2 regions of the Microbispora bryophytorum genome follow, and region 1 is predicted to be linked to the other one. Evidence: riboswitches for the same ligand, from Rfam matches in the RefSeq annotation. Region 1 holds a riboswitch; the other holds the start of a gene.
What was found. Region 1 has a riboswitch for S-adenosylmethionine ahead of thrC (threonine synthase). Riboswitches for the same ligand answer to the same signal wherever they lie in the genome.
Positions count from the first base shown of each region.

Region 2: it holds a riboswitch for S-adenosylmethionine, as region 1 does, so the genes downstream of both, ACGFIB_RS30350 (aminotransferase class V-fold PLP-dependent enzyme) here and thrC (threonine synthase) in region 1, are expected to answer to the same signal.

Region 1 covers NZ_JBICTF010000012.1:16,361-33,649, reverse strand. Annotated here, with positions in the region: gene ACGFIB_RS31905 (helicase-associated domain-containing protein) at 1-33, shown strand, start outside; gene ACGFIB_RS31900 (hypothetical protein) at 81-584, shown strand; gene ACGFIB_RS31895 (DNA repair helicase XPB) at 661-2,316, shown strand; gene ACGFIB_RS31890 (hypothetical protein) at 2,925-3,233, opposite strand; gene ACGFIB_RS31885 (HelD family protein) at 3,371-5,356, shown strand; gene ACGFIB_RS31880 (GNAT family N-acetyltransferase) at 5,353-5,781, shown strand; gene groL (chaperonin GroEL) at 5,854-7,476, opposite strand; gene ACGFIB_RS31870 (cold-shock protein) at 8,034-8,234, opposite strand; gene ACGFIB_RS31865 (MoaD/ThiS family protein) at 8,491-8,766, opposite strand; gene thrC (threonine synthase) at 8,812-10,098, opposite strand; SAM riboswitch class I at 10,113-10,252, opposite strand; gene ACGFIB_RS31855 (RNA polymerase sigma factor) at 10,507-11,058, opposite strand; gene ACGFIB_RS31850 (alpha,alpha-trehalose-phosphate synthase (UDP-forming)) at 11,162-12,586, shown strand; gene ACGFIB_RS31845 (hypothetical protein) at 12,606-13,205, opposite strand; gene ACGFIB_RS31840 (hypothetical protein) at 13,278-13,877, opposite strand; gene otsB (trehalose-phosphatase) at 13,888-14,709, opposite strand; gene ACGFIB_RS31830 (DUF3263 domain-containing protein) at 14,793-15,074, opposite strand; gene ACGFIB_RS31825 (SAM hydrolase/SAM-dependent halogenase family protein) at 15,181-15,987, shown strand; gene ACGFIB_RS31820 (ABC transporter ATP-binding protein) at 15,999-17,015, opposite strand; gene ACGFIB_RS31815 (ABC transporter ATP-binding protein) at 16,999-17,289, opposite strand, start outside.
Region 2 covers NZ_JBICTF010000011.1:6,908-19,948, forward strand. Annotated here, with positions in the region: gene lysS (lysine--tRNA ligase) at 1-1,456, opposite strand, end outside; gene ACGFIB_RS30305 (type III pantothenate kinase) at 1,516-2,298, opposite strand; gene ACGFIB_RS30310 (L-aspartate oxidase) at 2,306-4,843, opposite strand; gene ACGFIB_RS30315 (TetR/AcrR family transcriptional regulator) at 4,892-5,593, opposite strand; gene ACGFIB_RS30320 (class I SAM-dependent methyltransferase) at 5,656-6,342, shown strand; gene panC (pantoate--beta-alanine ligase) at 6,356-7,210, opposite strand; gene ACGFIB_RS30330 (Rossmann-like and DUF2520 domain-containing protein) at 7,201-8,091, opposite strand; gene ACGFIB_RS30335 (SAM-dependent methyltransferase) at 8,252-9,220, shown strand; gene ACGFIB_RS30340 (cytochrome P450) at 9,210-10,409, opposite strand; gene ACGFIB_RS30345 (pentapeptide repeat-containing protein) at 10,486-11,163, shown strand; SAM riboswitch class IV at 11,224-11,339, shown strand; gene ACGFIB_RS30350 (aminotransferase class V-fold PLP-dependent enzyme) at 11,428-12,687, shown strand; gene ACGFIB_RS30355 (helix-turn-helix domain-containing protein) at 12,731-13,041, opposite strand, start outside.

The sequences.
Region 1 (17,289 bases):
CGCATCACCGGCATCGCCGAGATCGGCCGATGACCTATCCGTGGTAAACCTTGAAGCCCCCCGTAGTAAAGGATTTCAGGGTGACGACTCCACAGCAGCCGGGGCAGGGACCCCAGGATTGGCAGACCCCGTCCAATCCCTATGGACCGCCCTCCGGCTCCAACCCCTACGGACAGCAGCAGTACGGGCCGTACGGCCAACCGGGGCCGAACCCCGGCCAGCAGTACGGACCGTACGGGCAACCGGGACCCGACCCAGGCCAGCAGTACGGGCCGTACGGCTACCAGCAGCAGTACGGCTACTACCCGCCCGGCGGTTATCCGCCGAGGCAGGAGGGCCCGCGCACGCACTCGATCGTGGCCCTGGTCATCAGCATCGTGCTGACGTTGAGCTGCTACATCTCCCTCGGCGGCATCGCCGGGGCGATCCTGTCCGGGATCGCGCTCAGTAAGGTGGACACCGCGCCGGACCATGCGCGCAGGCTGCTGAAGTGGGCGTGGATCGCCATCGGCATCAACGTCGTCCTGTTCGTGGTCGGGATCGGCGTGGTCGTCTGGGCCGGCGTCAACGGCTACCTGGACTGATTCCCGCGACCGGGGACTGATTCGGCCCGGCCTCGTGTTTGATAGGCGACAGCCGTACGAGTGGGGGAGCAAGGCATTGAGTGACGGGCCTCTGATCGTCCAGTCGGACAAGACGCTGCTGCTGGAGGTCGACCACCCGAGGGCGGGCGAGTGCCGCAAGGCCATCGCCCCGTTCGCCGAACTCGAACGCGCGCCCGAGCACGTCCACACCTACCGGGTCACCCCGCTCGCTCTGTGGAACGCCCGGGCCGCCGGGCACGACGCCGAGCAGGTGGTCGACGCGCTGATCGGCTTCAGCCGCTATCCCGTGCCGCACGCGCTGCTCGTGGACGTCGCCGAGACCATGGCCCGCTACGGCAGGCTGCGGCTGGAGAAGCATCCCGTCCACGGCCTGGTGCTCACCAGCATCGACCGCGCCGTGCTGGAGGAGGTGCTGCGCTCCAAGAAGATCCAGCCGCTGGTCGGGGAGCGCCACGGCGCCGACATGGTGGCCGTGCACCCCTCGGAGCGCGGCAACGTCAAGCAGACGCTGCTCAAGCTCGGCTGGCCGGCCGAGGACCTGGCCGGGTATGTCGACGGCGAGCACCACCCCATCGACCTGCGCGAGGACGGCTGGTCGCTGCGGCCGTACCAGAAGGAGGCGGCCGACGCGTTCTGGCACGGCGGCTCCGGCGTCGTGGTGCTGCCGTGCGGCGCGGGCAAGACGATCGTGGGCGCCGCGGCGATGGCGCACGCCAGCGCGACCACGCTGATCCTGGTGACCAACACGGTCTCGGCCCACCAGTGGAAGCAGGAGCTGATCAAGCGCACCTCGCTGACCGAGGACGAGATCGGCGAGTACACCGGCACCAAGAAGGAGATCCGGCCGGTCACGATCGCCACCTACCAGGTCATGACGACCCGGCGGCAGGGCACCTATCGGCACCTTGAGCTGTTCGACGCCCGCGACTGGGGGCTCGTCGTCTACGACGAGGTCCACCTGCTGCCCGCGCCGATCTTCCGGATGACCGCCGACCTGCAGGCCCGGCGGCGCATCGGCCTCACCGCCACGCTTGTGCGCGAGGACGGCCGGGAGGGCGACGTCTTCTCGCTCATCGGGCCGAAGCGCTACGACGCGCCCTGGAAGGAGATGGAGAACCAGGGCTACATCGCCCCCGCCGAGTGTGTCGAGGTGCGGGTGACGCTGGGCGACGACGAGCGGCTGGCCTACGCGATGGCCGAGAGCGACGAGCGCTACCGGTTCTGCTCGACCACGCCCGCCAAGACGAGGGTGACCGAGGCGCTGGTGCGGCTGCACGCGGACGAGCAGGTGCTGGTCATCGGGCAGTACATCGACCAGCTCGACGAGCTGGGCGAGCACCTGAACGCACCGGTCATCAAGGGCGAGACCAGGGTCAAGGAGCGCGAGCGCCTGTTCCAGGCGTTCCGCGACAAGGAGATCCGGGTGCTGGTCGTCTCGAAGGTCGCCAACTTCTCCATCGACCTGCCCGAGGCGGCCGTGGCGATCCAGGTCTCCGGCACGTTCGGCTCGCGCCAGGAGGAGGCCCAGCGGCTCGGCCGGGTGCTGCGCCCCAAGGCGGACGGCGGCGGCGCGCGGTTCTACTCGGTGGTCAGCCGCGACACGGTCGACCAGGAGTTCGCCGCGCACCGGCAGCGGTTCCTGGCCGAGCAGGGGTACGCCTACCACATCATCGACGCCGACGACGTGGGCGAGGAGGACCCGGCGCGCTGACCCTCTCCGGTCACGTACGGCGCCGGGCGCGGTAGACGCCGGCCTTGGCCCGGTTCCGGCACGACAGGCCGCGGAACCGGCGCGTGGTGCTCCTTCGCCCGGCGCACCGCGCGCACCTGGCGCCGCGCTGAACGCCTGCGCACGCGGACCCGGCGAACCTCCGCGCAACGGATGAACGTCGCTTGTACCCGGCGAGCGTGCGCGCACCCGCGGACCCGGCGAACGAGCACGGACCCGCTGACCGTGCGCGCACCCACGGACCTGGGAACCTGCGCGGACACGGCCTAGGTCCAGGAGATGCCCTTTGGCCTTGTCACCCCATCACCCCCTCGCCTCGCGCCTTACCCTCACATGATGCAGTCGTGATGGCGGCAATACCCAGCAATAAGGCGAATCACGCAATATACGCATTTTTCGCCCTACTCCTGGTTTCTCGCTGCCCGCTACCTTGGCCGCCGGTGAGCTCGCGACTCACAGGCTCGCGACTCAGACAACGCGCGGCATATCAGGACAAAACACCCCACTGCAACCGCTTCTCCGGCGGCGCGACGACGGAGTGCTCCATCGTCGCCGTCGCGAAGCTTCTCGTGCCGGTCATCGGGACGCGGTCACTGGGCGACCAGGCCGCCGACGAACAGCACCACCAGCGCGACGACCCAGGCCGCCACGGCGAGGCCGTACAGGGCCGTGCGCCTGGCGAACCAGGCGACCCCCGTGGCGCACGCCGCGACCACCCCGACCATCACGGACAGCGCGATCACCGAGGCGATCCGGTCCGCGCAGCCCGGCGACGCTCCCAGGCTCGTCATGCAGAAGGCCTGTCTGCCCCAGTCGCCGAAGATCGCGAACCCCCACAGCGTGGCGAGCAGCAGGCTCGCCGCGGCCGGGATCGCCGGAGGAACCACGGTGCGCGTCACCCGGGTTCAGATACCCGTCCCGGGAAACGACGACACGCGAGAGAAATACCGTTTGGGCATCGCGCTGCCCAGAGCTAGGCTCTTGTGCTTTCCGCTTCCACCAGTCCCGTCCCCACCATGCCCGGAGGAGCATCCGCATGCCCGGAAATGTGCTCGAAGCCGAGCGCGCCCATCTCGCGGCCTCCCGCGCCGCGCTGCGAGCGATGCGCGAGCACGCGCAGTCGCTGTCGGCCGACGCCGCCGGCGACTGGGTGTCGCAGCAGGTTCTGCAGGGCCTGCTCGACCAGCGGGTGGCCGCGCTGGCCGACCACCCCGACGCGCCGCTGTTCTTCGGCCGGTTGGACCGCACGGCCGGCGACGACCTGCCGAGCACGGTCTACGTGGGCCGCAGGCACGTCCACGACGAGAGCAGCCGGCCCCTCGTGATCGACTGGCGCGCCCCGATCTCCCGCGCCTTCTACCAGGCCGGCCCCGCCGACCCGATGGGGGTGGCGCTGCGCCGCAGGTTCGGCTACCAGGGCGGCGACCTCACCGCGTACGAGGACGAACCGCTCGACGGCCGGGCGCTCGGGCAGAGCAGGCTGCTGACCGAGGAGATCGAGCGGCCCCGCACCGGCCCGATGCGGGACATCGTGGCGACGATCCAGCCCGACCAGGACGAGATCGTCCGCGCCGACCTCGGCGTGACCGTCTGCGTGCAGGGCGCACCGGGCACCGGCAAGACGGCCGTGGGCCTGCACCGCGCGGCCTACCTGCTGTTCACCCACCGCGAGAAGCTGTCGCGCTCGGGCGTGACGATCGTCGGGCCCAACCGGGCCTTCCTCTCCTACATCTCCTCGGTGCTGCCCGCGCTCGGCGAGGTGAAGGTGAACCAGACGACGGTGGCCGGCGCCCTGGGCGACCACGCCCATCCCGAGGACCCCGGGGTGGCGGCCGTGAAGGGCGACGCCCGCATGGCCGAGGTTCTCAGGCGAGCGCTGTGGCTGCACGTCACCAAGCCGGCCGAAGGGGTGCTGTTCACCAAGGGCATCAACCGCTACCGGGTGGCCGACCACGAGGTCAGTGAGATCGTCGCCTCGCTGCGCGGCACGACGAGGTACGGCCCGGGCCGCGCCACCCTGGCCCAGCGGCTCGCCCACGCCGTGCTCGTCCAGATGGAACGGCGCGGCGAGTCGCCCGACGACCGGGTGCAGGACGCGGTGGCCCGGTCGAAGCCGGTCAAGGCCGTGCTGGACGCCGCCTGGCCGCGGCTGACTCCCGAGCAGGTGCTCTTCCGGTTGCTGTCGGACCCCGAGTTCCTGGCCAAAGCGGCCCGGTCGGACCTGTCCCCGGAGGAGCAGCAGCTCATCGTGTGGCGCAAGCCGTACAAGTCGCACCGATCGGCCAAGTGGACGGCCGCCGACGCGGCGCTGCTCGACGAACTGGGCGACCTGATCGAGCGGACACCGTCGCAGGGACACCTGGTGGTGGACGAGGCGCAGGACCTGTCGGCGATGCAGTTGCGCGCGCTCGGACGCCGCTGCCGCACCGGCTCCGCGACCGTGCTCGGCGACCTCGCCCAGGGCACCACGCCCTGGTCGGCGCGTTCGTGGAAGACCGTGCTCGACCACCTCGGCCAGCCCTCGGGCGAGGTCACCGAGCTCACGCTCGGCTTCCGCGTGCCCCGCGAGGTCCTCGACTTCGCCGCGCGGCTGCTGCCCTCCGTCGCGCCGGAGCTCGCCCCGCCGCGCTCGCTGCGGGCCGGCGCCGGCTCCCTGTCCGTACGCCGCGAGAGCGACGTCACGGCCGCCCTCCCCGAGGCCGTACGGCAGGCCCTCGCGCAGGAGGGCTCCATCGGGGTCATCGCGACGGACTCCGTCCTTCCCGCGCTCTCCGCGGCCCTGGAGACCGCCGCGGTGCCGCACACGGTGCTCGACCCGGACTCGACGGGCGACGACCGGGTGCTGCTGGTGCCGGCGACGCTCGCCAAGGGCCTGGAGTACGACCACGTGATCGTCGCCGAGCCGGCCGCGATCGCGGAGGCCGAGGAGCGCGGCCTCGCCCGTCTCTACGTGGTCCTCACCCGGGCGGTAACGTCACTGACCGTCCTACACAGCCGCGACCTTCCCGAGGAGCTGCGATGACCTCGCCCGGCGTGCGCGTCCGCCATGGAGCGCTCGACGACGTCCCCACCGTGCTGCGGTTCTGGCTGGACGCCGCGGAGAACACCGACAGGCACGACGACGCCGGCAAGGTCGTGGCCCTGATCGAACGCGATCCCGAGGCGCTGCTCGTCGCGGAGATCGACGGCCGCGTGGTCGGCACGCTCATCGCCGGGTGGGACGGCTGGCGCGCCCACCTCTACCGGCTCGCCGTGGACCCCGCCCACCGGCGCACGGGCATCGGATCGCTGCTGATCCGGGCCGCCGAGGAGCGGTTCCGGAAGTTCGGCGCGTTCCGTGCCGACGCGATGGTCCTGCACGACAACACGCTGGCGCACCACGCCTGGGCCTCGGCGGGATACGCGATGCAGACCGACTGCGCCCGCTGGGTCAGGGGCCTCGCCTGAGGCGCACCACGGGAAAGGGCGGCTCCCCCGAGGGGGAACCGCCCTTCCGTTGAGACGAAGCAGGCAGATGGATCAGAAGTCCATGTCTCCGCCGCCGGGCATGGCGGGGGCCTTCTCCTTCTCGGGCTTCTCGGCGATGACGGCCTCGGTGGTCAGGAACAGCGCCGCGATGGACGCCGCGTTCTGCAGCGCCGAGCGGGTGACCTTGGCCGGGTCGATGATGCCGGACTCGAACATGTTGACGTACTCGCCGGTCGCGGCGTTGAGGCCCTCACCAGCGGGGAGGTTGCGGACCTTCTCCACCACGACGCCGCCCTCGAGGCCGGCGTTGACGGCGATCTGCTTCAGCGGCTCCTCAAGGGCCTTGCGGACGATCGCGGCACCGGTGGCCTCGTCGCCGTTGACCTCGAGCTTGTCGAACGCGTTGGCGCCGGCCTGCAGCAGGGCCACGCCACCACCGGGGACGATGCCCTCCTCGACCGCGGCCTTGGCGTTGCGGACGGCGTCCTCGATGCGGTGCTTGCGCTCCTTGAGCTCGACCTCGGTGGCCGCGCCGGCCTTGATGACGGCGACGCCGCCGGCCAGCTTGGCGAGGCGCTCCTGGAGCTTCTCGCGGTCGTAGTCGGAGTCGGTGCGCTCGATCTCGGCGCGGATCTCGTTGACCCGGCCGGCGATCTGCTCGGCGTCACCGGCGCCGTCGACGATCGTGGTCTCGTCCTTGGTGATGACGACCTTGCGGGCGCGGCCGAGCAGGTCGAGGGTGGCGTTCTCGAGCTTGAGGCCGACCTCCTCGGAGATGACCTGGCCACCGGTGAGGGTGGCGATGTCGCCCAGCATGGCCTTGCGGCGGTCGCCGAAGCCCGGAGCCTTGACGGCCACGGACTTGAACAGGCCACGGATCTTGTTGACGACCAGGGTCGCCAGAGCCTCGCCCTCGACGTCCTCGGCGATGATGACCAGCGGCTTGCCGGACTGCACGACCTTGTCGAGCAGCGGCAGCAGGTCCTTGTTCGCCGAGACCTTGGAGTTGACGATCAGGACGTACGGGTCCTCGAAGACCGCTTCCATGCGCTCGGGGTCGGTCACGAAGTAGCCGGACACGTAACCCTTGTCGAAGCGCATGCCCTCGGTGAGCTCCAGCTCCAGGCCGAAGGTGTTGCTCTCCTCGACGGTGATGACGCCTTCCTTGCCCACCTTGTCCATCGCCTCGGCGATGAGGGCGCCGATCTCGGGGTCGGCGGCGGAGATGGAGGCGGTGGAGGCGATCTGCTCCTTGGTCTCCACGTCCTTGGCGAGCTTCGACAGCTCCTCGCTGACGCGCTCGACGGCGGCCTCGATGCCCTTCTTCAGCGACATCGGGTTGGCGCCGGCGGCCACGTTGCGCAGACCCTCGCGGACCAGCGCCTGGGCGAGCACGGTAGCGGTCGTGGTGCCGTCACCGGCGACGTCGTCGGTCTTCTTGGCGACTTCCTTGACGAGCTCGGCGCCGATCTTCTCCCACGGGTCCTCGAGCTCGATCTCCTTGGCGATGGAGACACCGTCGTTGGTGATCGTGGGGGCGCCCCACTTCTTCTCCAGCACGACGTTGCGGCCCTTCGGGCCGAGGGTCACCTTCACGGCGTCGGCGAGCTGGTTCATCCCGCGCTCAAGACCGCGCCGGGCGTCCTCGTCAAACGCGATCATCTTGGCTGCCATTAGGCTAGACCTCCCAGTAGCAGGGTGTCTTCAACGGACCGAGCCGACGCCCGCGACGGCGCGGACCCGCTATCCCTGCGCGAGCCCCATCGCCCCGATCCCGGTTGTTGTCACTCTCGACCTCAGAGTGCCAAACAAGTATTTAGCACTCTACCCCTGCGAGTGCAAGCGGGAGCCATGCTGACCAGCTTGGACGTTATGTCCAGATCAGCGAGTCGACGAGCGGAGCGGGGGCACCGACGAGCCCCAAAAGGACGTGCCGCCGGCCCGGACCGAGAAGCGCCCAGGTGCCGCGAGCGGCGCGGCCGGCCTCCGGACGAGGAGCGCGCGGGAGCGGCGAGGAGCACGGCCGCGTTCTGGACCGAGGAGCGCACGGGCGCGAAGCGACCAACCGCGACGAGGCCGTGCTCTCCGCTCACCTCCGGCACGACCCGGCCGGTGTGGCGCCCCGAGCAGCCGAGCGCGGCGGGCGACCCAGCAAGAAGCGGGCGACACAGCAAGCGGAAGGCCCGGCTCGCGAAATCCGCGTGCCGGGCCTTCCAAGGTCGATGACGGGATCAGACGGACCGTACGGCTTCCGCCTGCGGGCCCTTCTGACCCTGCGTGATGTCGAACTCAACCCGCTGACCCTGCTCGAGGGCCTTGTAGCCGTCCATCATGATTGCCGAGTAATGGACGAACACGTCCTTACCACCGTCCACCGCGATGAAGCCGTAGCCCTTGTCCGCGTTAAACCATTTGACGGTGCCCTGCGCCACTTCCGACTCCTCTTGCTGGGCTGGGGACCACACCCAAGAAGCCCCCGGTTTTGTCGATCGTCTTCGACCATACCCGTGTCAAGGCGTAGGACAACAGAGTCAATCCGCAAACTACTACTTGGCGTTCGCTCAAAGCAGGATCGCAGAATATTCACTTTACTGTTGAATAGTTGAGAGCTGCACCTTTTGCCATGGCATCGCATGACTTCTTCATCGGCAGAAGCGCATGTCAGATGCTCGGCCGCGGTGCGGCGGCTCAGCCTCCGGCGACCGCGGGGATGACCGAAATCTGCACCCCGTCCGGCGTGGCGGTGTCCAGACCGTCGGCGAATCGGACGTCCTCTTCTCCGACGTAGACGTTGACAAAACGCCGGATCTTACCCGTTTCGTCCAGGATGCGGCCGCCGATGCCGGGGTAGTCCGCGTCCAGCTTCTGCAGGACCTCGCGGAGCGTTCCCCCCTCGCCGCTCACCTCCGCGGCGCCGTTGGTGTACGTCCGGAGAATCGTCGGAATCCGCACGGAAACGCTCATTGTTCGCTCGCTTTCGTTGCTGCCGATGGGCTTTTTGAAACGCTTTCAGTTGGCGAATGCCGCACGGAAGGCGTCGAGAGAGGGACGGATGACGGCGGCGGGACGGGCGTGCTCGGCCACCGCGTCGAGCGTCTTGAGTCCGTCACCGGTGTTCAGCACCACGGTCTCGGCGTCGGGGTCGAGGCGGCCCTCGCGCACCAGCTTGCGCAGCACGCCGACCGTGACGCCGCCCGCGGTCTCGGCGAAGACGCCCTCGGTCCTGGCGAGCAGGCGGATCGCCTCGACCACTTCCTGGTCGTTCACGTCCTCCACCGCGCCGCCCGTCCGCCGCGCAATGTCGAGCACGTACGGCCCGTCCGCCGGGTTGCCGATGGCGAGGGACTTGGCGATGGTGTCGGGCCGCACCGGCTGCACGACGTCCTGCCCGGCCTTGAACGCCTGGGAGACCGGCGAGCAGCCCTCGGCCTGCGCTCCGAAGATCCGGTAGGGCCGCTCCTCGACCAGCCCCAGCTTGATCAGCTCACGGAAGCCCTTGTCGATCTTGGTGAGCTGCGAGCCGGAGGCCACCGGGATGACGATCTGGTCGGGCAGTCGCCAGCCGAGCTGCTCGGCGATCTCGTACGCCAGCGTCTTGGAGCCCTCGGCGTAGAAGGGCCGGAGGTTGACGTTGACGAAGCCCCACTTCTCGCCCAGCTCGTCACCGATGAGCTCGGAGCAGAAGCGGTTGACCTCGTCGTAGTTGCCGTCGATGGCGACCAGGCGTCCGCCGTACACGGCGGCCATGGTGACCTTGGCCGGCTCCAGGTCGGCGGGGATGAACACGCAGGAGTCCAGCCCGGCCCGGGCGGCGGCCGCGCCCACCGCGCCGGCGAGGTTGCCGGTGGAGGAGCACGACAGGGTGTGGAAGCCGAAGTTGCGCGCGGCCTCCAGCGCGATCGCGACGACCCGGTCCTTGAAGGAGTGGGTCGGGTTGCCGGAGTCGTCCTTGACGTGCAGCGACCGCAGGCCCAGCTCGGCCGCCAGCCTGTCGGCCTTCACGAGCTTGGTCCAGCCGGGCTGCAGGTTGGGCTTGGCCGCCACACCTGCGGGGACGGGGAGCAGGGAGCTGTACCGCCAGATGTTCGCCGGGCCGGACGCGATGTCCTCCCGACGAACCTCGCCGAAGTCGTACGCCACCTCAAGAGGGCCGAAACACTCCGTACAGGCGAAGATCGGGCCGAGATCGTAGAGAGCGCCACATTCGCGACACGAAAGACCGGTGGCGGGGCCGAACTCGACGGTGTTCACAGAGGTGTCGGCGGCGGTGTTAGCGGCGGTGCTGGTATGCGCCATGAAGCGAGGCCTTTCCCTCATCTTCGCTCGCGACCACCCTGGCCGCGAGCCGGAATTGGCACCTGTCCCGGCCGGGCCTCGTGGGCACGAGTTCGACACCGGGGAGGTTGCCGGGGCTTCGCAGGGCCGGTCCCTCCACCCCTCTGGATGAGCATGTTCAGTTGTGGGATCTTCCGAGGAAGGTCCTTGTGCGCCCCTCCTGCCGATCTCTGCCCCGGAGCGTCGCCCAGAGCGGCACCTCGCGGCGGCGTCGTCGCCCGCAGCCTCCGGCTACGAGCTCCTCCGCCTTGCGACACACCACTGCGGCCACCGCTCCGTACGGGCGAATCTTGTCAGTCGCGGCACTAGCACTGTACCCCGGCGTCCTCGGTGTCCGTTCCCGCGTCTCACAACGCGAGACAATCTGTATCAGCCGTACGCCTCGCCGAGGGCGTTCTGCACGTACTTGCGCGCCTGGTGGATACGGGACTTGACCGTCCCGAGGGGGATCTTCAACTGGTCGGCGACCTCCGCGTAGTCGAGCTGGCAGATGTCGCGCAGCACGAGCGCCTGGGCGAGGTCGGGCCGCTCGGTCTCAAGCGCCTCCATCGCGTCGAGCAGATCGAGCCGCGACCCCGCGATGACGCTGACCCGCCGGGGATCGGGCCGCTGCTCGGGCAGCTCCTCCGCCTGCTCCGACGAGCGCCGCTTCAGCGAGCGGTAGGTGGTCCTGGCGCAGTTCACGGTCACGATGTGCAGCCAGGTGCTGAACCTGGCCCGCCCCTCGAACCTCGCGATGTTGCGCGCCACGGCGAGAAGCGTGTCCTGCGCGGCCTCCTCGGCGTCCTGCCGATACGGTAGAAGCCGCTCACAGTGCCGCAGCACGTCGGGCTCGATGCGCCGCAGCAGTTCGCCGAGCGCGCGATGGTCCCCCTGGGCAGCCGATCGGGCCAGGTCCTCGGTCGTGTCGTCCAGTGCCATGCCGTATTCAGCCCTCCCGCGATCGGTTGACATCCTATTGACGGAGGCCGGTTTTTATTAATCTTCCGGCATGCGCGCCCGCTCTGATCGAGGGAATCCCAGGATGAGCAGCACCGTTCTGATCGCGTCCAACCGGGGCCCGGTGTCCTTCACGCTGTCGGACGACGGCGGCCTGACCATGCGCAGGGGCGGGGGCGGGCTCGTCTCCGGCCTGTCCGAGGTGGTCAGGGAGGCCGACGTCCTGTGGGTCTGCGCGGCGCTGTCGGACGGCGACCGGGGCGCCGTGCGCCAGGCGGCCGGCGGGCGGCTCGACCGGGCCTTCGCGACGGGGCCGATCCGCATGCTGGACATCCCGCCCGCGGTATTCCACCGGGCCTACAACGCCGTGGCCAATTCGACCCTCTGGTTCGTCAACCACCTGCTTTACAACACGCCCTTCTCCCCCGAGTTCGGCACGCGGTTCCGCCGCGAGTGGGAGTCGTACCGCACGTACAACGGCGCCTTCGCGCTGGCCCTGGCCGAGGAGGCGGCCCACCGGGCGCGCGTCATGGTGCAGGACTATCACCTGACGCTGACCCCGGCGATGCTCCGGGCCGAACGGCCCGACCTGCGCATCGCCCACTTCTCGCACACGCCCTGGGCGCCGCCGGAATATTTCGCGCTGCTGCCCGAGGACGTCGTGGCGGAGGTGCTGAGCGGCATCCTCGGGGCCGACCACGCCGGATTCCTCACCGCGCGCTGGGCCCGCGCCTTCATGGACTGCTGCGAGACGCTGCTCGGAGCCCGGGTGGACCACGCCGCCCGGACGGTGACGCACGACGGGCGGACCACCAGGATCGGCGTCCACCCGCTCGGCGTGAACGGCGAGGCGCTGCTGGCCCGGGCGGCCGAGCAGGACGTCGAGTCGCACATGAGCGTGATCAAGGACCTCGTGGGCGACCGCCGGCTGATCGTGCGCATCGACCGCACCGAGCTGTCCAAGAACATCGTGCGCGGCCTGCGGGCCTACCAGGAGTTCCTGGCCACCCATCCCGAATGGCACGGCCGGGTCGTCCACCTCGCGTTCGCCTATCCCTCCCGCCACGACCTGCCGGAGTACCGCGAGTACACGGCGGCCGTGCAGCGCTGCGCCAAGGAGATCGAGGACGAGTACGCGACCGAGGACTGGGACCCGCTGATCCTCAACGTGAACGACGACTACCCGCGCTCGCTCGCCGCCTACCGGCTGGCCGACGTCCTGCTCGTCAATCCGATCAGGGACGGCATGAACCTGGTGGCCAAGGAGGGCCCGATCCTGTCGCCCCGGTGTGCGCTGGTGCTGTCGCGCGAGGCCGGCGCGGCGGCCGAGCTGGGGGCCGACTCCCTGCTCGTCAACCCCTACGACGTGTCCGGCACGGCGGCGGCGCTGCACGAGGCGCTGACGCTGCCGGAGCAGGAGCGGCTCGCGCGCGGTCAGCGGCTGCGTGCGGCCGCCTGCGCCCTGCCGCCCCAGCGCTGGTTCGACGACCAGCTCGCCGCGCTGCGCTGACCCGGCGGGCGAAGGCCGGTCAGCTCCAGGTCGCGTTCTTGAGGATCGCGCTCAGCCGCGGGTTGTCCCACTGGTCGAGGACCAGGATCTTCGAGGTGGGCAGATACCACTCGCGCTGGTTGTAGTGCAGCTTCACCCGCCACTTCTTGTCCACGCAGGTCGCCGCCCACCTGTGGTAGTCCGCCTTGTGCCCGCGCCCGACCTGCCGCAGCCCCTTGTCCGCGAGCTTCCACTCGCCCTTGTACAGCTTGTAGCTCTTGGGGCAGATGCCGACGTCGGTCGCGGGGTCGTAGCCGTACTTCGACTTGTACGCCTGGAACGTGTGGAGCCCGATCGCGAGCGCCTTCGGGCCCAGGACCCAGAAGCTGTGGCACCCCCAGTCGCGGAAGCCGAAGTCCTCGGTGCCGAGGGTGGGGCACGAGCCGGTGATGACGCGCACCCAGTCCTTGCCGTTCTTGACCACCTTCCACGACGTGGGGATCGTGAGGGTCAGGCCGCTCCGCAGCCGGACCTTCTTGGTGCCGCCGCCTTCGCTCGCGTACGCCGCGGCCGGAGCCGTCAGGGTGGCCGCCAGCACGGCCAGGCCGGCCGCCGCGGCCGAGATCGTCTTGGTGAACATGTCCGGCACACTAGGCGCGGTCGCTTGCCGATGACTTGCGGCCCGATAGGCGACAGCTCACCGGACGCGTCGTCAGTGCCAGGTGGCGTTCTTGAGGATCGTGCTCAGGCCCGGCGTCTTCCACTGGTCGATCACCAGGATCCTGGACGTCGGCAGATACCACTCGCGCTGGTTGAAGCGGGCTCTCTGCCTGCCCGGGCCCAGGGGCGCGCAGGTGCCCGCCCAGTCGCGGTAGTACGCCTTGTGCCCCGCCCCGACCTGCCGTAGCCCCTTCCCGGCGAGCTTGGTCTGTCCGATGTAGAGGTTCTTCTTCACCGGGCAGGGCCCGACGTCGGTGGCCGGATAGAACGGGCCGTCCGGCGTGTACTTCTGGAACAGCTCGTGGCCCATGTTGATGGCCTTGGGTCCCAGAACCCAGAAGCCGTGGCATCCCGAGTCGCGGAAGCCGTACGTGTCCGTGCCCCTGGTCGGGCACGCGCCGGTGATGACCCGCAGCCAGTCCTTGCGGCTGTCGTCGACCTTCCAGGACGACGGGATCCTGAGGGTCAGCCCCTTGCGCAGGTGCAGCGACTTGGTGGCCGCGCCGTCGTTCGCGTACGCCGCCGCCGGAGCCGCCAGGGACGCCGCGAGCACGGCCAAGCCGGCCGCCGCGGCCGAGATCGTTGTCCTCATGTCCCGGAACCTACGCCGGGCCGATTGCAGACGGCTTGCCGAGACCGGCCACGAGGTCGCCGAGGAAGGCCACGACGCCGTCGGGCCCGTCCACCACCACGTCGGCACGCTCCGCCAGGGCGGTCACCTCCGCGGACCCGCTGCACACCCGTACGCCGGGGATCCCGGCCGACTCGACCGCGTCGAAGGCGGCGAGGTCCCCCAGGTCGTCGCCGACGAACATGACCGAGCGGGCGTCCCGCTCGGCGAGGAAGGCCGACAGGGCTCTGCCCTTGTCCATTCCGGCGGGCCGCAGCTCCAGCACCATGCGGCCCGGCTCGACCGCCAGCCCGGCCTCCTCGGCCAGCGCCGCGACCGGCCCGCGCAGCGCCTGTAGCGCCCCCGCGGGGTCGGCGCACCGCCGGGTGTGCACGGCGACGGCCCGGTCCTTGTCCTCGATCCACGCCCCGTCGAGGCCCACCGTGAGCTCGGGCAGCCGGGCGCGGACGAGGTCGAGCCCCGGCGGGGGCGGCGGCGCCGTCAGACGGCCGTCCTCCCAGCGCTCCAGGCCGTAGTGTCCGAGGATCACCAGGCCGGGCACGTCGGCGAGGGACGGCCCGCCGGAGACCTCTCCGAGGGCGAGAGCCGTACGCGGCGGACGACCGGTGACGATCACGACGGCGCGCACCAGCGGGGCGAGGGCGGCCAGCACCCCGGGCACGCCGGGGTGCACGCGGGCGGCGGCCGGGTCGGGCACGATCGCGGAGAGCGTGCCGTCGTAGTCGAGCCCGATCACGGCGCCGGCCGGATCGGCGACGATCGCGTCGAGTCCCGCGTGCGCGGGCAGGGTCATGAGCCTCACTCCGAAGGGGTCGGGTGCGTACGCCTCGACGGCCTCATGCCCAGAGGGCGGGAAGCATGCGTACGAAGGGAGATCTAGGAGTTGAGTCCGAAGCGGCGGGCCGAGCGGTCGCGCCGCCGGCCGGCCCTCATCCTGCGCAGCCGCTTGACGAGCATGGGGTCGTGCTCCAGCGCCTCGGGCCGGTCGATCAGCTCCCCGAGTAACTGGTAGTACCGGGTCGCCGAGATGCCGAAGGCCTCCCTGATCGCCTGCTCCTTGGCGCCCGCGTAACGCCACCACTGGCGCTCGAACGCGAGCATCTCGCGGTCGCGGTCCGAGAGGTCGAGCCCGTCGCCGCCGGCCGGTTCGGTGTCCATCGGCTCCTCCTCGATCGGCTCGCGGGCCCGTCCCATGGTAATGCCAAGCCCGCGAGACGAACCCGGGGTGTTCAGGACGGGCAGGACAGACGTAATGTCACGTGGTGTGAGCTCTGTAATCACGCTTCTGACTGACTACGGGCTGGAGGACGGGTTCGTCGCCGCGTGCCACGGCGTGATCGCGGGCATGGCTCCGCAGGCTCGGATCATCGACGTGGGTCATCTCGTCCCCGCCGGGGACGTACGGCGCGGCGCGGCCATCCTCGCGCAGACCCTGCCCTACCTCCCGGCCGGCATCCACCTGGCGGTCGTCGATCCCGCCGTGGGCGGCAACCGGCGCCCGGTCGCCGTGGAGGCGGGGGGACGGGTGTTCCTCGGGCCGGACAACGGCATCCTCTCCTGGGCCGTCCGCGCCGCCGGAGGCGCCGATGCCGCCTACGAGATGACGAACAAGGACCTGTTCCTGGCCAGCGTCTCTCCGACCTTCCCGGGACGGGACCTGTTCGCGCCGGTGGCCGCCCACCTGTGCACCGGACGTGCGGTCGCCGACGTGGGACCGCCGATGCCGGTGGACCGCCTGGTGACCCTGCCCGCGCCGACCTGCCGGTTGCGGGACGGCACGGCCGAGGGCGAGGTGCTGTCGGTGGACCGGCACGGCAACGTCCAGTTGTCGATCACCGCCTCCGACCTGGCCGAGCTCGGCGTACGGCTGGGCGACACCCTGGCCGTGTGGCTGGGGCGCCGCCAGATCTCCGTCCCGTTCCGGGAGACGTTCACCGCCGTGCCGCCCGGCGACCTGGTGGCGTTCACCGACTCCGCCGGCCTGGTCGCGATGGCGATCAACGCCGGGGACGCCGCCGACCGCCTGGGTCTGCCCCCGGGCGCGCACGTACGGCTGTCGCCCGGGCGCTGACCCGGCGGGTTCTACTTGGCGTTCACCACGTCGCGGGCCTCCGCGAAGTGGCAGGCACTGGGGTGGTCGCTGCCCGGGCGCACCTCGAGCGCGGGCGTCTGCTCGGCGCAGATGTCCTGCGCCTTCCAGCACCGCGTGCGGAAGTGGCAGCCCGAGGGCGGGTTGGCCGGCGAGGGCGGGTCGCCCTGCAGGATGATCCGCTGGCGGGTCTCCCGCCCCTCGGGGTCGGGCACCGGCACGGCCGACAGCAGTGCCTGGGTGTACGGATGCGTCGGGCTGTCGTAGATGTCGGCGTCGCTGCCCAGCTCGACGAGCTTGCCGAGGTACATCACCGCGACCCGGTCGGAGATGTGGCGGACCACCGACAGGTCGTGCGCGATGAAGATGTAGGCGAGGTCGAACTCGTTCTGCAGCCGCTCCAGCAGGTTCATGACCTGGGCCTGGATCGACACGTCGAGCGCGGAGACCGGCTCGTCGCAGATGATGATCTCAGGCTGGAGCGCCAGACCGCGGGCGATGCCGATGCGCTGGCGCTGACCCCCGGAGAACTGGTGCGGGTAGCGGTTGATGTGGTCGGGGTTGAGGCCGACCACTTCGAGCAGTTCCTGGACCCGGCGCCGCCGGCCGCCCTTCGGCACGACGTCCGAGTGGATCTCGAAAGGCTCCCCCACGATGTCGCCGACGGTCATCCGCGGGTTCAGCGAGGTGTAGGGGTCCTGCATCACCATCTGGATGTTGCGGCGCATCCGCTTGAGCTCGCCGCCCTTGGCCGCGGCGATGTCTTTGCCGTTGACGCGGACAGAGCCCGACGTGGGCCGCTCCAGCGCCATCAGCAGCTTGGCCAGGGTGGACTTGCCGCAGCCCGACTCGCCGACGATGCCGAGCGTCTCACCCCGGTGCAGGTCGAACGAGACCCCGTCGACAGCCTTGATCGCACCGATCTGCCGCTTGACGACGACGCCCTGGGTGAGCGGGAAGTGCTTGACCAGGTCGCGGACCTCGAGGATCGACTCAGTGTTCGCCGTCATCGATGACCTCCCTCCAGTAGTGGCAGGCGCTGCCGCGGGTGCCACTGATCGTGTACAGCGGGGGCGCGTCGGTCACGCAGTTGTCCCGCCGGTACGGGCACCGCGGATGGAAGGCGCAGCCCGTCGGCATCTCCAGCAGGTTGGGCGGCAGACCCTTGATCGCGTAGAGCTCATGACCCTTGTGGTCCACCCTGGGGATCGACTCCAGCAGCCCCTTGGAGTAGGGGTGGGCCGGGTTCTTGTACAGGTCGTAGACCGGGGCGTTCTCGACGAT
Region 2 (13,041 bases), on a different contig from region 1:
CGCCGAGGCCCTCCGCCAGCAGGCGCAGCGACTCGCGGTCCTGCGTGCCGAGCGTGTCGAGCAGTTCCTTGTCGGGCGTCTCGCGCACCTGCGTGCGCTCCTCCGCGGGCACGTACGTGTTCACCCAGTGCTGGGCGCGGTCGAGCCGCGGCCGCAACTCGTCCAGCCCGCCGATCTCCGGGTCGAACGCGCGCAGGATGCGCAGCGTCTGCTCCTCGTGCCCGGTGGCGATGTCCACGACCGAGGCGAGCGTCCGGTAGGGCAGCCGCCGCGGCGTCTCCGGCAGGACCCGGGAGGCCGTGCTCGACGCGCGGCGGTAGGCCGACTGGTCGGCCGGCAGCGCCGTGCCGTCCTGTACCTTCCTGGTCAGCGTGTCCCACTCGTCGTACATCCGCTGGATCTCCTGGTCGAAGGAGACCTTGAACGACTGGTTGGGACGGCGGCGGGCGTACAGCCAGCGCAGCAGCGCGGGCTCCATGATCGACAAAGCGTCGGCCGGGGTCGGCACGCCGCCCTTGGAGCTGCTCATCTTGGCCATGCCGCTGATGCCGACGAAGGCGTACATCGGCCCGATCGGCTGCGGGGCGCCGAACACCTCACGGACGATCTGGCCGCCGACGACGAACGACGAGCCCGGCGAGCTGTGGTCCACGCCCGACGGCTCGAAGACCACGCCCTCGTAGGCCCAGCGCATCGGCCAGTCGACCTTCCACACCAGCTTGCCGCGGGTGTGCTCGGACAGCAGGACGGTCTCGCTGTGGCCGCACACGCAGGTGTACGACATCGCGGTGGTCTCGTCGTCGTACGACGTGACCGTGGTCATGTCGCGGTCGCAGACCGAGCAGTAGGGCTTGTAGGGGTAGTAGCCGCCCGCGCCGGAGCCGTCGTCCTCGTTCGCGGCCCCCGAGCCCTCCAGGGCGGCGGCCTCGTCGGCGTCCGCGACCTCCTTGGCCTTGGCCTTCTTGGTGCGGTACTGGTCGAGGATCGCGTCGATCCGCCGCCGCTCGCGCATGGCGAGCAGCACCTGCTCCCGGTAGGCCCCGGAGCCGTACATCTGCGTCTGGCTGATGCCGTGGAACTCCACGCCCAGCTCCGCCAGCGCGGCGATCATCGGCGCCTTGAAGTACTCGGCCCAGTTCGGGTGCTCGCTGCCGGGCGGGGCCGGGACGGAGGTCAGCGGCTTGCCGATGTGCTCGTTCCAGGCGGGGTCGACACCCACGGGGACCTTGCGGAAGCGGTCGAAGTCGTCCCACGAGATGATGTGGACGCACTCGTGGCCGCGCCGCCTGATCTCGTCGGCCACCAGGTGCGGGGTCATCACCTCACGCAGGTTGCCCAGATGGATCGGGCCGGACGGGCTGAGACCGGACGCGCAGACGACGGGTTTGCCCGGTGCGCGCCGTTCAGCCTCGGCGATGACCTCATCGGCGAAACGCGCCACCCAGTCGGCGTCCATCACGTCAGTCCTCTCTGAACGGGATCCTGGCCTCTATGGTCCCGTACGCGAGGGAGTCGTCAGGACGCGTTCCGGGCGTAGACCAGCCGCAGGCCGATCAGCGTGAGCCAGGGCTCGTGCACGTCGATCGTACGGGCCTCACCGATGACGAGCGGCGCACCGGTGCCCGTGGCCACCACGGTGACGTCGTCGGGGTCGGCGGCCAGCTCGGCCGTCATCCGGTCCACGATGCCGTCGACCAGGCCCGCGAAGCCGTAGATGATGCCCGACTGGAGCGCCTCCACGGTGTTCTTGGCGATGACCGAGCGGGGCCGGACCAGCTCGACCTTGTGGAGCTGGGCCCCGGCCGTGGCCAGCGCGTCCACCGAGATCTCCAGACCGGGCGCGGTCACCGCGCCGACGTACTCCCCCCGGGCCGAGACGGCGTCGAACGAGGTGGCCGTGCCGAAGTCCACGATCACGCACGGCCCGCCGTACAGGGCGGCGGCGGCGAGCGCGTTCACGATGCGGTCGCTGCCGACCTCCTTCGGGTTGTCCATCCGGACCGGGACGCCGGTGCGGACGCCCGGCTCGACCACCACCGCCGTGACGTCGCCGTAGTAGCGCCGGGACATCTCCCGCATCTCGTTGAGCACCGACGGGACCGTGGAGCAGATCGCGATGCCGCTGATGTCGGCGTCCTTGAGCAGCGGCGACTGCCCGAGGAGACCCTGGAGCACCACCGCGATCTCGTCCGCCGTACGGCGGGGGTCGGTGGCGATCCGCCAGTGCTCGATCACCTCTTCACCCTCGAACAGGCCCAGCACCGTGTGGGTATTGCTGACGTCGATGGTGAGCAGCATTCCCCGATTATGCATCACGAAGATCTAGACCAAGGTCGAGTGCCGGGGCCGAGTGCGTGAGCGCACCGACCGCCAGGTAGTCGACCCCGGTCGCGGCGACGGCGCGGGCCACCTCCAGGGTCAGCCCGCCGCTCGACTCCAGCCGCGCCCGCCCGGCCACCAGCCGTACGGCCTCGGCGAGCTGGTCCACGGTGAAGTTGTCGAGCAGGATCTCCTCGGCGCCCTCGGCCAGGACCGGCTCGATCTGGTCGATCCTGTCCACCTCGACCTCGATCGGCAGGCCGGGGAAGGCCTGCCGTACGGCGCGGAACGCCTCGGCGACGCCTCCGGCGGCCACGACGTGGTTGTCCTTGATCAGGGCGGCGTCGTGCAGGCCCATCCGGTGGTTGACCCCGCCGCCGGCCCGTACGGCGTACTTCGCGAGCGCGCGCAACCCGGGCAGGGTCTTGCGGGTGTCACGGATCCGGGCGCCGGTGCCCTCCACCGCGTCCACCCAGCGGCGGGTCTCGGTGGCGATCCCGGACAGGTGGGTGAGGAAGTTGAGCGCGGTCCGCTCCAGCGTGAGCAGGTCCCTGGTGGCGCCCCGCACGGACATCACCACGTCGCCGGGGCGCACGCGGTCGCCGTCGGCGGCGTGCCGCTCGACCTCGACCGGCCCGTCGGCCTGGCGGAAGACGGTCTCGGCCACGGCCAGCCCGGCCACCACGCCCTCCTTGCGGGCCACCACGTCGGCGACGGCCCGCTGGTCCGCGGGAATGGTGGCGACCGAGGTCACGTCCTGTCCCCCGGCCAGGTCCTCCTCCAGCGCGGCGCGGACGAGCCCGAGCACGGCGTCCGGGTCGAGGCCGGTCTTGTCCAGCTCGTTCCGCAGTTCCTCGTGAGGCGTGTACGTCAAGGTCAGTCCCTCCGCCGTCAGGGCGATGTCGATGTGCGCCCGCCAGTGGGCGTCGTCGCGGTCGGGGTGGTCCTCCCGCCAGTGCGAGCCGCGGGTCTCCTCGCGCACGGCCGCCGCGGCGACCAGCGCGGAGGCCACCGTGAGGAGGTTGGTCGCCTCCCACGACTCGGTGCAGGGCTCGACCGCGACCGGCGTCCAGCGGGCGTCGGAGAGCGCACGGGCGACCTGCGCGAGGCTCCGGTCGCTGCGCAGCACCCCGGCGCCCCCGCTCATGTGGCTCTGGATCCTCGGCCGCGTACGCGGGTCCACCAGGCCCTCGGGCCGGTCGTCGGCCGGGACGGGCTCGTGCGTCGCGCGGTCGCGGGTCAGGTTCCCGGCCGCCAGATCGGCGGCGATGCGCTCGCCGTAGACGAGCCCTTCCAGCAGGGAGTTGGAGGCCAGCCGGTTGGCGCCGTGCACACCCGTGCAGGCCGCCTCTCCGCAGGCGTACAGGCCGGGAACGCTGGTCCTGCCGTATAGGTCGGTGCGCACGCCGCCGCTCGCGTAGTGGGCGGCGGGGGCGACGGGGATGGGCTCGGTGACGGGGTCGATGCCGTGCTCGCGGCAGACGGCGAGAATGGTGGGGAACCTGGACCGCCACTTGTCCTCGCCGAAGTGGGTGGCGTCGAGGTAGACGTGGTCGGCGCCGGTCCGCGCCAGCTGACGCATGATCGCCTTGGCGACCACGTCGCGGGGCGCGAGGTCGGCCAGCTCGTGCACCCCCCGCATGAAGCGCTCGCCGCTCGAGTCGATCAGCACCGCGCCCTCGCCGCGCACGGCCTCGGAGACGAGGGGCTGCTGGCCGGTCGAGCCCTCCCCCAGCCACAGGACCGTGGGGTGGAACTGCACGAACTCGATGTCCCTGACCACCGCGCCGGCCCGCAGCGCCAGCGCCACGCCGTCTCCGGTGGACACCACAGGGTTGGTCGTGGCCGCGTATACCTGGCCCATGCCGCCGCTGGCCAGCACCACGGCCCCGGCCCGTACGGCGCCGACGCCGTCGCGGGCGCCCTCCCCCATCACGTGGAGCGTGACCCCGCAGGCGCGGCCCTCGGCGTCGAGGAGGAGGTCGAGGGCGAGGGCGTGCTCGATGACCTCGATGCGGGGCTCGGCCAGCACCGCCTCGGCCAGGGCCCGCTGCACCTCGGCGCCGGTCGCGTCGCCGCCTGCGTGCACGATCCGGTTGCGGTGGTGGCCGCCCTCGCGGGTGAGCTGGAGCTCGCCGTCGGTGTCGCGGTCGAACTCGGCGCCGTGGCTCATCAGCCGCTTCAGCGCGTCGGGGCCCTCGGTGACCAGGACGCGGACGGCCTCCTCATCACACAGGCCGACCCCGGCGACGAGCGTGTCCCTCAGGTGCTCGTCGGGGGTGTCCTCGGGGTCGAGGACGGCGGCGATGCCGCCCTGGGCCCACCGGGTGGACCCGGCCGACAGCACGTCCTTGGTGACCACGAGCACCCGCGCGCGGGGGTCGAGTTCGACGTGGCGCAGCGCCACGGTGAGGCCGGCGATGCCGGACCCGATCACGACGGCGTCGGCCTCGACGGTCCAGCCGGGTGCGGGGGCGGTGAGTCTGCGTGCGAGCGCCACCATGAGGGGATCCCCTTTCGTCATAATGACGATAACGCCCCCCTGGCGATGGTGACGCCCCGCCCCCTCCTCCTAGGGGCACGCCGCGGGGGCGGCGCCTGTCGCGGGGCCGGTGCCTGCCGCAGGGGCGGCGCCTGTCACGGGGCCGGTGCAGAGCTGCGCGGTCAGAGTGGCGCGGGCCCATTCCTCCCACTGGTCCTGCGACCAGCCGCGGTCCTGGACGAAGAGCAGGTACAGCTGCGGGCTGAGCAGGCAGAACAGCAGATCCGCCGCCATCTCGACGGAGACGTCCGGCCGGGCGCCGGGTTTGCCCACGAGCGCCTGGGCCGCGGCGTGCTGCACGACATAGCGCGGGTCGGGGCCGTCGGGCCATCCCGCGGCGATCTGCGGGTCGGCGGCCCCGGCGGACTCGATCATCGGCATGAGCGGGGCGACCCGGCCGAGGATCTCACTCGTGCCGCGGACGTGCGCCCGCAGTTGGTCGGCCGCGGCGGGCTCGGCGCACGCGGCGCGGAACCACTCACGGTCCATGATGGCCACCGGCTCGATGTCGCCGGCGATGGACGTGTCGACGACGTCCTTGAACAGCGTGCGCTTGTTGCCGAAGGCGAAGTAGACCGTCTGAACGGCCACGCCCGCCCGGTCGGCGACCTCCTGCAGGCTCGTCGCCCCGTAGCCCTGCGCGACGAACAGCTCCCGCGCCGCCTGGATGACCTTCTCCCGGGTGCGGCGCGAGCGCTCGGCCCGTTTGTCCGGCCGCTTGACGATGTCCATGATGCGAGTATATCTCTAGAGTTCATCACTAGAGTTTGACTCTAAAGAAGTGGAGCGAGGCCATGAACACGCCGAACACCGCCCGGGGCACGAACAACGCAGACCGGGTCGGCAGCGGACCGGACCAGGAGCCGGACCAGGAGGAGGCCGTGCTGCGGGAACTGGAGGAGTACTACCGAACCGGCAAGCCGCCGTGGGATTCGGGCGTGACACCGCCCGAGCTGGTCGCCCTGATAGAGGGACGCGGGGAGAGGCGCGGGGAGGGGGACGGCGCGCTGCCGCCCGGCCGCGCTCTGGAGCTCGGCTGCGGCACCGGAACCAACGCGATCTATCTGGCCCGGCACGGCTGGGAGGTCGTGGCCGTCGACCTGGTCGGCCGCGCGATCGAGCAGGCCCGGGAGAAGGCCGACGCGGCGGGAGTGGCCGTACGGCTCCTGCACGGAGACGCCACCCGGCTCGACGAGCTGGACGCGTCCGGCCCCTACGACCTGTTCTTCGACCTGAGCTGCTTCTGCGGCATCCCGCCGCACCGCCGCGACGCCTACGCCGCCGGGCTCACCAGCCGTGCCGCTCCCGGCGCACGGCTGCTGATGTTCGGGTACGGCCCCGGAGTGCTCGACGACAAGTTCTCCGGGGTCACCGCCGACGAGTTGCGCGCCAGGTTCACCGGCTGGGAGCTGGCCGACATCACACCGGGGACGAACCCGTTCCCCACCTTCTGGTTCACGCTGCGGTACGGGGGAGCCTGAGCCGCCGCGACCTCTACAGGGTCAGGACCACGTTGTCGATGAGGCGGGTGGTGCCCACCTTGGCGGCCACGGCCAGGATCGCCTCGCCGCGGTGGTCGTCGCCGGCCGGCGCGAACGTCGCCGGGTCGGCCAGGATCAGGTAGTCGAGCAGCAGCGGCGGGTCGAAGCGGGCGGCTTCCTCCAGCACGGCCCGCGCGGCGTCGAGGATCCCGGCCGGCCCGGCGGTCTGGCCCCGCGCCGCGCCGGCCCGCAGCGCCCGCGACAGGGCGAGCGCGGTGCGGCGGTCGGCCTCGGACAGGTACCTGTTGCGGCTCGACAGCGCGAGGCCGTCCGGCTCCCGCACGGTCGGGGCGCCGACGATCGACACCGGGACGTCGAGGTCGGCCACCATCCGCCGGATCAACGCGAGCTGCTGGGCGTCCTTCTGCCCGAAGACCGCGACGTCCGGCCGTACGAGGTTGAACAGCTTGAGCACCACGGTCAGCACACCGTCGAAGTGGCCGGGCCGGAAGGCGCCCTCGACCACCCCGCCCATGCCGCCGGCCGAGACCTCCACCTGGCGGTCCGGCAGGTACATGTCGTCGGCCGAGGGCGTGAAGACCACGCGCACACCCTCCTCCTCGCACACTCGGAGGTCGGCCTCGAACGTACGGGGATACCGGGAGAAGTCCTCGTCGGGGCCGAACTGCAGGGGGTTGACGAACACGCTCACCACCACGTGGTCGGCGTGTTCGCGTGCCAGCCGCATCAGCGACCGGTGGCCCTCGTGGAGCGCCCCCATCGTGGGGACCAGGGCGATCCTCCCGGGGCCGAGCTCGTCCCTCGCCTTGTCGAGGGCGGCGCGGTCGGCGGCGACGGTCAGGTCCATATGTTCCCTCCCAGGGCGTCCAGAAGGCGTTCGGCCGCCTCCGGCTTGAGCAGGCCCGCCGCGAGCGCCCGGTCGGCGGTGAGCCGCGCGAGGGCGACGTACGCGTCCGCGGCCTCGGGGGCGGCCAGGATGAGCGCGTCGACGTGCTTGCGCACGGTGCCCGCGTCGCCGCGGACCACGGGCCCGGTGAGCCCGCTGATGCCGAGACGCAGCACGTTGTCGAGTGCCGCGCTCAGCAGGGGGCCGAGCATCCGGCCCGGATGCTCCACGCCGATCTTCGCGAGCAGTTCCTGCGACTCGGCGACGAGCGTCACCATGTGGTTCGCGGCGCCGGCCAGGGCGGCGTGGTAGAGCGGCCGGTCACGGTCGGCGATCCATACCGGCTCGCCGCCCATCTCGATCACCAGCGCCTCGGCCACGGGCCGCAGCAGGTCGGGCGCCGTGACGCCGAACGAGCAGCCGTTGAGCCGGGTCAGGTCGTCGCTCCTGCCGGTGAACGTCATCACGGGGTGCAGCGCGAGCGGCAGCGCCCCCGCCTCGGCCGCAGGGTCGAGCACGCCCAGGCCGTACGCGCCGCTGGCGTGCACGAGCAGCTTGCCGCGCAGGTCGGCGCCGGTGGCGGCGAGACCGGAGACGAGACCGGGGAGCACGTCGTCCGGCACGGTCAGCAGCACGAGATCGGACCGGGCGATCACCTCGTCCGGCCTGCTGAGCGCCAGGCCGAGACGGTCGGCGGCCCGCCGCGCCGACGCGTCGGACACGCCGCTTGCCGCCACCACCCGATGACCCGCGAGCATGAGCGCGGCTCCGAGCACGGAACCGACGCGTCCCGCGCCCAGCACTCCTACGGCGAGCCGCGCCGGGCGGTCACTTGTCTCCATGACGCCTCCCTCGGTTCAGCGTAGCGGCGGCGCTCCCGCCCGCCCGGGCGTGGCCCAACGGTCGGATTTTGTCCCATTTCTCCCGGGCCTATGTTGAGCCACAAGTACGAAAGTGACTACTTTTCGTTACGGCCTCGGCGTGTCGGTAACCTTGGGCCCCGTGGAGGTCACCTGGCGGGAGGCCATGCGGCGGGCGCTCTACGGCGCGGAGGGCTTCTACCTGCGGGAGCGCCCCGACCGGCATTTCCGCACGTCGGTGCAGGCCTCGCCGGTCTTCGCCGAGGCCGTGCTGCGCCTGCTCCTGCGGGTCGACGCCGCGCTCGGGCGGCCCGACCCGGTCGATCTCGTGGACATGGGCAGCGGTAACGGCCTCCTGGCCGCCCGGGTGCGGGCCGCCGCGCCGCCGGACCTCTCGAAGCGGCTGCGGGTCACCGCCGTCGACCTGTCCCCCCGGCCCGGCGATCTCGATCCGCGCGTCGCCTGGGAGCCGGAGGCGCCGTACGGCGCGGGCGGCCTGGTGATCGCCAACGAGTGGCTGGACAACGTGCCGCTCGACATCGCCGAGATGACGCCGGACGGCCCTCGCCTGGTGCTCGTGGACACCTCGACCGGCGAACAGCGGCCCGGGCCCGCTCCCGGCCCGGATGACCTGGCCTGGCTGGAGCGCTGGTGGCCGCTGCGCTCACCGGGAGAACGCGCCGAGATCGGCCGTCCCCGCGACGAGGCCTGGGCCTCGTTGATCACGCGGCTGGCGTGCGGCACGGCGGTCGCCGTGGACTACGCCCATCCGGCCAGACGACGGCCACCGCTCGGCACGGTCGCCGGATATCGCGACGGCTCGGTGGTGCCGCCGACACCGGACGGGTCGTGCGACATCACCGCCCACGTCGCGCTGGACGCCTGCGCGGCGGCCGGCGAGCGGGCGGGGGCGCAGGCGTCCACGCTCACCACGCAGCGGGAGGCGCTGCGGGACCTGGGAGTCACCGGCGCCCGCCCGCCGCTCGCGCTGGCGTCCGCCGATCCGGCCGCATACGTACGCGCGCTGGGCCGGGCCTCCCAGGAGGCGGAGCTGATCGACCCGGCCGGTCTCGGCGGCTTCGGCTGGCTCAGCCAGGTCGTCAGACGGTGACCTTGAGGGACTCCAGGCCGCGCATGATGTAGCTGGGCTTCCAGGCAGGCTCCTCGGCGAGCTCCAGCCTGGGCGCCAGCCCCAGCAGGGCGCCGAACGACTCCGCCATCTCGACCCGCGCGAGCGGTGCGCCGAGGCAGAAGTGGATGCCGGCGCCGAACGAGATGTGCGGGTTGTCCGCCCGGCCGAGGTCGAGACGGTCGGGATCGGCGAAGACCTCGGGGTCGCGGTTGGCCGAGCCGAACAGCAGCGCGATCTCCGTGCCCCTGGGGATCGTCACCCCGCCGACCTCGACGTCCTCCAGCACCCACCGCTCGAACATCTGCGCCGGGGTGTCGTAGCGCAGCAACTCCTCAACCGCCGTCGGCATCAGGCCGGGGTCGGCGCGCAGCCGCTCCAGCTCACCCGGGTTGCGGAACAGCGCCCACCACCCGCTGCCGGTGGCGTTGACCGTGGCCTCGTGCCCGGCGTTGAGCAGCAGCACGCAGGTGCCGATCAGCTCGTCCTCGGTCAGCCGGTCGCCGTCGTCGACCACCTGGGCCAGCGCCGAGATCATGTCGTCGCCCGGCCGATCCCTGCGGGCCCTGGCCAGCTCGCGCAGGTAGCCGGCGAACTCCGCCGCCGCGCGCACGGCCGTGTGCTGGACCTCCGGCGAGGGGTTCAGCTCGTACATCCCGCAGATGTCGGCCGACCAGGGGCGCAGCAGGTGGCGGTCGGCCTCGGGCACACCGAGCATCTCGGCGATCACCGTGACCGGCAGCGGCTCGGCCACCTCGGCCAGCAGGTCCCCGCCGCCGCGCTCGACCAGTCCCGCGGTCAGCTCGGTCGCGATCTTCCGTACGCGGGGACGCAGCGACTCGACCATGCGGGGGGTGAACGCCTTGGACACCAGGCGGCGCAGCCGCGTGTGGACCGGCGGCTCGACGTCGAGCATCCCGGCTCGGATCACCCGCCAGAACGGTTCCTGGAACTCCGGCTCGGGCTCGCGGCCGAACGCCTCGTGCGTCGCCACGTGCAGGTAGGACCGGCCGAGACGCCGGTCGCGCAGCAGCGCGTTCACATCCGCGTGGCGGGCGATCAGCCACTGCCCCGTCGGCTCGAAGAAGCTGACCGGATCGTTGTCGCGCAGGTCGCGGTAGGCGTCGTAGGGGTACGCGATGAACTCGGCATTCCAGGGATCAAACTTCACAATGGACAACAATACGGATGAAAGACCTCGCCTGGGAGTACGGGCGTGCGGGTCCGTCATGGCGTAGGTTGGGCCGATGCCGAAGCGCCGCGAACAGCCTCGCAGGGAGCCCCGCGAACTCGGCGAACTGCCCTATGCCGATCACCTTGAGCCGTTCAAGGGGCGGCTCGCGCAGGGCGGCGACTACGACACGGTCCTGTTCGACGGGGGCGAGTTCGAGGACGCCGACGCGTCCGGCGCCCGGTTCATCGAGTCGGCGTTCGCCTCGGTGACGTTCGCCGGCGGCCGATACCGGCGCGCCCGGTTCTCGGACGTGTGGCTGAACGGCGTGCGCTGGGTGGGCGGCGACCTCACCGAGTCCGTCTGGGCGGACGCGGAGATCGTCATGAGCGCCCCGGCCGGCACGGCGCTGCCCGGCGCCGAGATGAACCACGTGCTCTTCCACCGGTGCAAGCTCGACTCGGTCAACTTCCGCGCCGCCGACCTGCGGGAGGTCTCGTTCGTCGAGTGCACGCTGCGCGACGTGGACTTCGCGGGCGCCGCGCTGACCGGCGTAACCTTCCCCGGCTCGACGCTGGAACGGGTGCGGTTCGACAAGGCGCGCATGTCCCGGGTGGACCTGCGCGGCGCCGTGTCCCTGGGCATCTCCGACGGCTACGACGCGCTGCGCGGCGCGACCATCAGCGGCGTCCAGCTGATGGAACTCGCGCCGATGTTCGCCCACATCCTGGGTGTCACGGTCGACGACGGCTGACTTCGGCTGGGCCACCCGGACTTGCGGCCGGAGGGCGGTGTCGGGTTATAGTGCCGTCCAGGTCATGAGTGCCAGCGTCAAGCCCCGGCTTGCTGGCCGGCAACCCTCGCGCTCGCGGCGGGGTGCCCCGGGTGAGGACCGGGTCCGGCACGAGGTGTGCCGGGCAAGCGCGGGCTCCGCCTCTCCGATGCCATGGCCGGGGTCCCCGACCCGAGGAGCATGGCGTTGTCCGCACTCACCTTCGTCCAGCAGGCCGTCACCCGCATCTCCGAGCACGATCTCGCCCCCGTGCGCCTACCGGCTGTCGTGGGCGCCGACCTGGAGGTGCCCATCAGGGGCGGCAGGCTGGTGCAGTACGCGAACCTCGACTACGCGGCGAGCGCGCCCTGTCTGGAGCCGGTGAACGCCGCCGTCGCGGCGGCGCTGCCGGCCTACTCCAGCGTCCACCGGGGTGCGGGCTACGCCTCGCAGCTCACGACGGCCAGGTATGAGCAGGCCAGGCACACCGTGCGGGCCTTCGTCGGCGCCCGCCCCGGCGACGCGCTCATCTTCGTGCGCAACACGACCGACGCCATGAACCTGCTGGCCCGCAGCCTCCCCGAGGGCACCACCGCCGTCGTGTTCGAGACCGAGCACCACGCCTCGCTGCTGCCCTGGCAGAAGGCCGTACGGCTCGCGCCGCCCGCCTTCCCCGGCGAGGCGATCCGGGCGGCCGACGAGGCGCTGGCCGCCATCGACGGCCCGGCCCTGCTCGTCGTGACCGCGGCCTCCAACGTCACCGGCGAGCTGTGGCCGATCGCCGGACTGGCCCACATCGCCCACCGGCACGGCGCGCGGATCGCCGTGGACGCCGCCCAGCTCGTGCCCCACCGCGAGCTGAACCTGGCCGCGCTCGACCTCGACTACGTGGCCTTCTCCGGGCACAAGCTCTACGCCCCGTTCGGCGCCGGTGTGCTCGTCGGCCGCCCCGACTGGCTCGCCTGCGCCGACCCGTACCTGCGCGGCGGCGGAGCCGTACGGTCCGTGGGCGAGACGGTGGACTGGAGCGACGACCCCGAGACGCGGCACGAGGCGGGCACCCCCAACGTGCTCGGCGCGATCGCGCTCGCCGCCGCCTGCGACGCGCTCACCGCGACGGGCTGGGCCGCGCTGGTGCGGGATGAGGAGCGGCTGCTCGCCCGCCTGCGCGCCGGGCTCGCCGCCATCCCCGGCGTACGCGAGCTGTCGCTGTGGGGCCAGGACCACCCGCGCGTCGGCATCGTGTCGTTCACCGTCGAGGGCCGTACGGCCCGCGAGGTCGCCGAGGCGCTGTCGGCCGATTGGGGCATCGGCGTCAGGGACGGCAAGTTCTGCGCCCACCCGTTCGTCCGCCACCTCCTCGGCGGCGGGGAGGACGGCGCTCAGGAGGACGGCGGCTGCGCGGACGGCACGTTCAGCGCCGTACGCGCCTCGGTCGGCATCGGCACGACCACCGAACACGTCGACCGCCTCGTCGAGGCCCTGCGCGAGATCGCCACCGCCTGACGACGGAAGGTGAGGCCGGGGGTCTCGCTCAAGAGGTCCCCGATCAAGCGGCGTCCGTCGACCTCTCGCTGACCGGCAGGCGCAGCGTCCGATCACCGAAGTCGACGACCAGGTCCAAGCGGGCCCCGAGCGCCTCTACATAGCGAGCGATAACGTCGAGAGAGGTGACCTCTCCATGCTCGATCTGTGAGACCCGGGCGACGCTCAGACCCATGACAGCCGCGACGTCCCTCTGACCGAACCCAAGTTGCTTTCGCGCCTCGGCGAGCTGATGACCGCGCGCCTCGGCGAGAAGCTTTCTGGCGCCCTGCTCGATCACGGAAGGGGAGACGCCGGCCTCGTGCAGTTCCCGCT